Rubripirellula tenax: one gene and its partner. The protein of the gene in region 1 interacts with the protein of each later gene in a pairwise test. Links are inferred from orthologs where the notes say so. Each region holds a gene or a part of one and is shown in the gene's direction. Other genes may lie near its edges.

What was found. The genes of interacting proteins can lie anywhere in the genome.
Region 2: the proteins of gyrA (region 1) and Poly51_RS11460 interact in binary tests that used the Escherichia coli proteins (3 or more experiments, as listed by UniProt). The link is inferred for Rubripirellula tenax from one-to-one orthologs.

Annotation. Positions count from the first base shown.
Region 1 is NZ_SJPW01000002.1:374,942-378,467, forward strand. Bases 70-3,522 are described here. They hold gyrA (DNA gyrase subunit A), read left to right. Parts: upstream 70-454; coding sequence 455-3,322; downstream 3,323-3,522. Other genes in these bases: Poly51_RS07155 (MOSC domain-containing protein), read right to left, coding at 70-242; gap (type I glyceraldehyde-3-phosphate dehydrogenase), read right to left, coding at 3,473-3,522. In the rest of the region: more of Poly51_RS07155, read right to left, coding at 1-69; more of gap, read right to left, coding at 3,523-3,526. UniProt on the Escherichia coli protein: A type II topoisomerase that negatively supercoils closed circular double-stranded (ds) DNA in an ATP-dependent manner to maintain chromosomes in an underwound state.
Region 2 is NZ_SJPW01000003.1:139,818-143,037, forward strand. The notes cover bases 74-3,220. They hold Poly51_RS11460 (DNA gyrase subunit B), read left to right. Parts: upstream 74-427; coding sequence 428-3,013; downstream 3,014-3,220. Other genes in these bases: rnhA (ribonuclease HI), read left to right, coding at 74-216; Poly51_RS11465 (thioredoxin domain-containing protein), read left to right, coding at 3,064-3,220. Also shown: more of rnhA, read left to right, coding at 1-73. UniProt on the Escherichia coli protein: DNA gyrase negatively supercoils closed circular double-stranded DNA in an ATP-dependent manner to maintain chromosomes in an underwound state.

The DNA of each region.
Region 1 (3,526 bases):
TACTCCGCGGCCCATTTTTCGTAGTGGCTTGCCGCGTAACAGAGCACCGCCTTATCGCGGCCGCCATGGTTCTTCGTGTTGGCGACCGAGTCGCCGACCAGCCCCATGGAGTTCATTTCCACGGGACCGTCGATCGGATTTTTGTAAAACGCCGTCGTCCATTCTCGGCGCGTCGGGTCTTGGGTCAACGGGTCGCCTTCGGTGACGACTCGGCCGCATTGGATACTTTCGATCACGATCATGAATGGGCTCCGAAGGAGGATGCGTAAGTATCATCCAGGAAACGGTTTGCGACAAGTGTTGGCGGTCTCCCCTGACGCTTCGGGTCGTTGTGAGGATGGGGTAAATCGGGTAGAATTTCGCGATTGATCGGCGGTCGGGTTCCTCGGCCTTTTGCGTACCTCCTCTCTGGATTTCTCCCTTGGCAGACGAAGACGGCAACGACGAAAACGAGATGGACGAAACCGGCGAGAACGGTGAGCCCGACCAGAACGGCGAGCCTGGCCAGACCGGCAATGGCGATACGAGTGACGCCGGTGACTTTACCCCGCCCGTCAAGGCGGGCGGCAGTGACATGGTTTACACCGGCACAGGGGCCGGCGCGTTCCGGATGATCGACCAGCCGATCGAGGACGAGCTTCGCGACAGCTATCTGGTGTACGCGATGAGCGTCATCGTCAGCCGCGCGTTGCCGGACGTCCGCGACGGTTTGAAGCCGTCCCAGCGGCGGATTTTGGTCGCCATGAACGACTTGAACCTGACGCCGGGTGCCAAGCGAGTCAAATGCGCCAAGATTTCGGGTGACACATCGGGTAACTATCACCCGCACGGTGAATCGGTCATTTATCCGACGCTGGTGCGGATGGCCCAAGAGTGGAACATGCGCCGGCTGCTGATCGACAAGCAGGGAAACTTTGGTTCGATCGCCGGTCTGCCGCCCGCTGCGATGCGGTATACCGAAGCCCGCTTGTCACCCGTGGCCGCGGCGATGTTGGAAGACATCAAGCTGGACACGGTCGACTACACCCCGACCTATGACGAAGTCCGCACCGAACCGACGGTGCTGCCGAGCAAGTTCCCGAACCTGCTGATCAACGGATCCGGTGGTATTGCCGTTGGGATGGCGACCAGCATTCCGCCACATAACCCGACTGAAGTTTGCGATGCCGTGATCGCGCTGGTTGAAAACCCCGACCTGACCGTCGAGGACCTATACGAAATCATTCCCGGTCCGGACTTCCCGACGGGCGGCGTGATTTGCGGCCGCGCGGGAATCCGCCGCGGATACAAGACCGGTCGCAGCACGATTCTGGTTCGCGGCAAGTGCGAGATCGAAGAAAAGAAAGGTTCGCGATCGCGGATTCTGATCCGCGAGATTCCCTATCAACAGTCGCGTGACGGCGTCGTCAAAAAGATCGCCGAACTGGTCAACGGCGACCGTATCAAGGGCATCTCGGGTATCCGTGACGAGAGCGATTTGAAAGAGCCGGTGCGAATTGTCATCGAGCTCAAACGGGATGCCGATCCGGACGTGGTGCTGAACCAGCTGTATCAGTTCTCGCCGCTGCAATCGACGATCTCGATGATCTTTTTGGCGCTCGTCGACGGCAAGCCGCGCGAGTTGACGCTGAAAGAAATGTTGATGGAGTTCATCCGTCACCGTGTCACCGTGATCCGTCGCCGGACCCAGTTTTTGCTGGCCCGCGCCCGTCGCCGTAAGCACACCGTCGAAGGTCTCTTGCTGGCCCTGGCCAACATCGACGAGATCATCAAAACGATCCGCGAAAGCCGTACGCAACCCGAAGCCAAGCAACGATTGATGGGCATCCAGTGCCCCGCGTCGATGATGGAACGGGCTCTCGGGGACGTCGGTTTCAAACAGTTCCAAGCCGAACGCGGCGTGGCCGATTCGTACCCGCTGACCAGCGTCCAAACGGACGAAATCCTGCGGATGCGATTGAGCCAGTTGGTCGGACTAGAACAAGAAAAGTTGGCCGACGAGCACGCGGCGTTGCTGGCCGAAATCATCGACTACTTGGACATCTTGGCCAACCAGTCGCGAATCTTCGGCATCATCAAGGACGATCTCGAAGACATGAAGCGTCGCTTCGGTGACGCCCGCCGCACTCGCATTTCGATGGAAGAGCTCGGCAACATCGACTTGGAAGACTTGATCACCGAAGAAACCATGGTCGTTTCGATCAGCCACCAAGGGTACATCAAGCGGACGCCATCGAGCGTCTACAACACTCAGCGGCGCGGCGGTAAGGGACTCAAGGGTGCCAAGAGCGACGACGAAGATCCCATCGAGCACCTGTTCGTCGCCAGCACGCACGCGTACCTGTTGTTTCTGACAACGGCCGGAAAAGTGCGTTGGCAAAAGGTCTATGATTTGCCGCAGTTGGCACGTGATGCGAAAGGCCGCGCGATCGTCAATCTTTTGAACCTCGAAAAAGACGAAAAGATCGCCGAGTGTTTGGCGGTCCGCGACTTTGACCAAGAAGGCTATTACGTCGCCATGGCGACTCGCAAAGGCTTGGTCAAGAAGACGCCACTGGAACAATACAGCCGACCCAAAAAAGGCGGCATCATCGCGATCAAGCTTCGCGAGGACGACGAATTGGTCGATGCCGCCGTGGTCGGACCGGGCGACGAAGTTATCCTGGTCACCGCAGGCGGCATGGCGATCCGGTTCCGAGAATCCGATTCGCGGCCGATGGGACGAAACACATCGGGCGTAAAAGGCATCGGCTTGGTCGGTGATGACGAAGTCGTCGGTATGGTGGTCGCCGATCCCGATGCGACACTGTTGACGGTTTGCGAAAACGGTTACGGCAAACGAACTCCGTTCGGACCCAACGTGCTTGGCGACGATGAGGAAGCCAGCGAAGAAGAAACCAGCTCGAGCGCCCGATACCGAACGCAAAAGCGCGGCGGCAAGGGACTTCGCGACATCCGCACCAGCGAACGAAACGGCAAAGTGATCGGCATCGCACGCGTCAACAACGACGACGAGATTTTCATGATGACGGCGAAGGGCAAGATCCAACGGATCGAGGCTTCCGACATCAGCGTCATTGGTCGTAACACGCAAGGCGTCCGAATCATGAGCGTTGACGATGGTGACAGCTTGATCGCCGTCGTTCGAGTTCCCGCCGAAGAAGTGTCCGAAGAAACCGAGCAAATCGTGACGGCATCGACATCACCAGCGACCCAGTTAGTCGGTGACGGTGATGAAGACGGTGCCGAGATGAACGATGATCGTGATTCGAATTCGGACGACGAAAATGAATCCGAAGACGAAACGTCCGGAGACGAATAGGGCGTCAGATCCGATTGACAGCACAGGTCGTGGTGACCTGTGGCCCGGGATAAGCGTTCTGCGGCCAAAGCAATTGCAACCGTAAAACGAAAAAAGGGTTCGGCAAGAATGCCGAACCCTTTCGTCTTTTGAATTCGCTATGCGATCGAATTATGCGATCTTGGCGACTAGGTCCAGGACCTTGTTGCTGTATCCCCATTCGTT
Region 2 (3,220 bases), on another replicon or contig:
TGGATGGCCGGGTGGAAGTCGCGCGGCTGGAAACGGAAAGAGGGCAGCAAGTTGGCGGAAGTCAAGAACGTCGAACTTTGGAAACAACTCGACGCGTTGATGCAGACGCACCAAATCAGCTACGAGCACGTCAAAGGGCACGCCGGCCACCTGGAAAACGAACGCTGCGATGTCCTGGCTGTTGCCGCATATCAGCGCTATCTACCGAAGCGTTAGTCGCGGCTTCGGCACCGCGATGATGAATCGGCCAAATCCTGGGGTTCCATCCAACTCGCTGATGCTCGTGTGGATTCACTCCAGGCTACCATCCGTCGCTGCTCCGCAGCTGGACCAGACCCACTGCGTTCGGGGCGAAAAAACGCTATAATCCCGGGGTTCGCACATTGGTGTGCTCACGTCCTTTTTCTTCGTCTTTTTGCAGGCTTTCATGAGCGACGCCCCCACCGCAGACACCCCCGACGAAAGTGCATCGGAAGAGAACCAGCCCGCGACCAACGCGAGCTCGGCATCCACCACCCAGGCGTCGACCATCCCGGCGGCCAACAAAGAGTATGAGGGCAAGGACCTTCAACACCTCTCGGACCTTGAACACGTCCGCGAACGGCCCAGTATGTACATCGGCGACGCCAGCAATCGGGGCCTTCACCACCTGGTCTACGAAGTCGTTGACAACTCGATCGATGAAGCGATGGCGGGCTTTGCCAAGTCGGTCAGCGTCGTCGTCCACACCGACGGCAGCGTCACGGTCGAGGACGACGGTCGCGGGATCCCGATCGACCGCCACGATCAATTGTCCGAAGAACTCGACCGCGAAGTCACCACGCTCGAAGGCGTGATGACGGTCTTGAAGTTCGGCGGAAAATTCAAGAAGGGTGCCTATCAAACGTCCGGCGGTTTGCACGGCGTCGGTGTCACGGTGGTGAACTTTTTGAGCCAATGGGCCAACGTCGAAGTCAGTCGCGAAGGGTTCACGTGGACTCAGGAATACGAACGCGGCATACCGACAACGCCCGTCACCAAGGGTCGTGTCACCAAGAAGACCGGAACCAAGGTGACGTTCAAAGCGGACGGCCAGATCTTTAGCACCACCAAGTACAGCTACGACACGCTGTACAAACGATTGCAAGAATTGGCGTTCTTGAATTCGGGCGTGCATATCAAGTACTTGGACGAGCGAAACGGCGAGGGCGGCGACTTCAAATACGAACGGGGCATCGTCGAATTCGTCGAACACCTCAACCGAGCCAGCGACCCAGTTCACGCCGACGTGATCCGCATCGTCGGTGAAAAGGATGGCGTCCAGTACGACATGGCGCTGCAGTACACGACCGAATACACCGAGAACGTCCAGTCCTACGTCAACAATATTCACACCACGGAGGGCGGAACCCACGAATCGGGTTTCCGCAGTGGTTTGACGCGGACGCTGAACAACTATGGCAAGAAAGAGAATCTGTTCAAAGGCGTCGCGCCGGCGGGCGACGATTTCCGGGAAGGCATCACCGCCGTCATCAGTGTTCGTGTGCCCGAGCCGCAATTCGAAGGCCAGACGAAAACCAAACTCGGTAACAGTTACGTCGACGGCATCATCAGCGGTGCGGTGGGCGAACAGCTTTCCAAGTACATGGAAGAGAATCCTCGCGTCGCGGTCACGATTGTTCGCAAGGGCATGTTGGCGGCGGAAGCACGCGAGGCTGCTCGCAAGGCCAAAGACTTGCTTCGCAAACGCAAAGATGCGTTGTCCGGCGGCGGCTTGCCGGGCAAACTTCGCGATTGCATCAGCAAGAATCGGGACGAGTGCGAACTGTACTTGGTGGAAGGTGATTCGGCCGGTGGATCGGCCGAGGGCGGACGGATGCGAGAGTATCAGGCGATTCTTCCGCTTCGCGGAAAGATTATCAACGCTTACAAATCTCGCGAAGCGAAGGTGCTGGAGAACACCGAAGTCCAATCGATGATCCAAGCGATTGGCACCGGCATCGGCGCCGATCAAGACTTGACCAAACGTCGGTATGACAAGATCGTCATCATGACCGACGCCGACGTCGATGGCAGCCACATTCGGACGCTGCTGTTGTGCTTCTTTTATCGACAGATGTACGAGTTGGTTGCGCGGGGTCACGTCTATGTTGCCCAGCCGCCATTGTTTCGTGTCCAACACGGCAAGAAACGGTACTACATCCAAACCGATGGCGAGATGAAGACTCAGTTGCTCGAACGCGGTTTGAATGACACGATCTTTGAAGCGGAAGACGGTCGGCGTGTCGAAGGCGACCAAATGCGTGCGCTATGTACGTCGCTGGCCGCAATGGAAGACGCCGTCGTCGCGCTGGAACAACGTGGCATCAGCTTGCGAAGCCACGCCATGCGTTACGATCCCGTTGCCGAGAAGCTGCCTTCCCTGCTGGTGACCCACGGTAACGAAGAAAATTGGTTCATGACCCAGGACGCGGTTGAAGAATTCTTGAACCAGCGAAACTTGACTCTCGACATCGAAGAAGACGACGACGACGAGCTGGAGATCACCGACGACACAACGGCGACTCCGGCCGAACCCAAGATCAAAACGCCACCGGACAACTTGGCCCACCTGACCGAATTGCACGAGGTCCGAACGATCAACAGCGGCCTGAAGGATCTGCAAACTCTCGGCTTCAGCGTCGACGATCTGATTCCGATCGAGCGAACGGGATCGACAACCGCGCGGTTCGAATTGGTACGCGGCGAAGACATCCGGCGTCCCATGGAAGATCTTCGCGGGCTGCTGCCCGAAGTTCGCGCAGCCGGCGAAAAAGGACTGCAAGTGACTCGCTTTAAGGGGCTGGGTGAAATGAACGCGGAAGAGCTTCGCGAAACAACCCTGGACCCGGCCAACCGAACACTGTTGAAGGTCAACTTAACCGACGCCGGTGCCGCCGACGAAATGTTTCGATTGCTGATGGGCGACAAGGTCGAGCCACGTCGCGAGTTCATCGAAACTCACGCGCTGGATGTACGAAACCTGGACGTTTAGAACCTCGATACCAGGCGACCGGTACCGGGCGATAGGAATGATTGGCGGCCATGAATCGACTCGCTGAATCGCTCTCGCCTTATCTGCTTCAACACCAAACCAATCCGGTGGATTGGTTCCCGTGGGGCGACGAGGCGTTTGAGTTGGCGCGGTCCACGGACCGACCGGTCTTTTTATCGATCGGGTATGCGGCGTGCCATTGGTGTC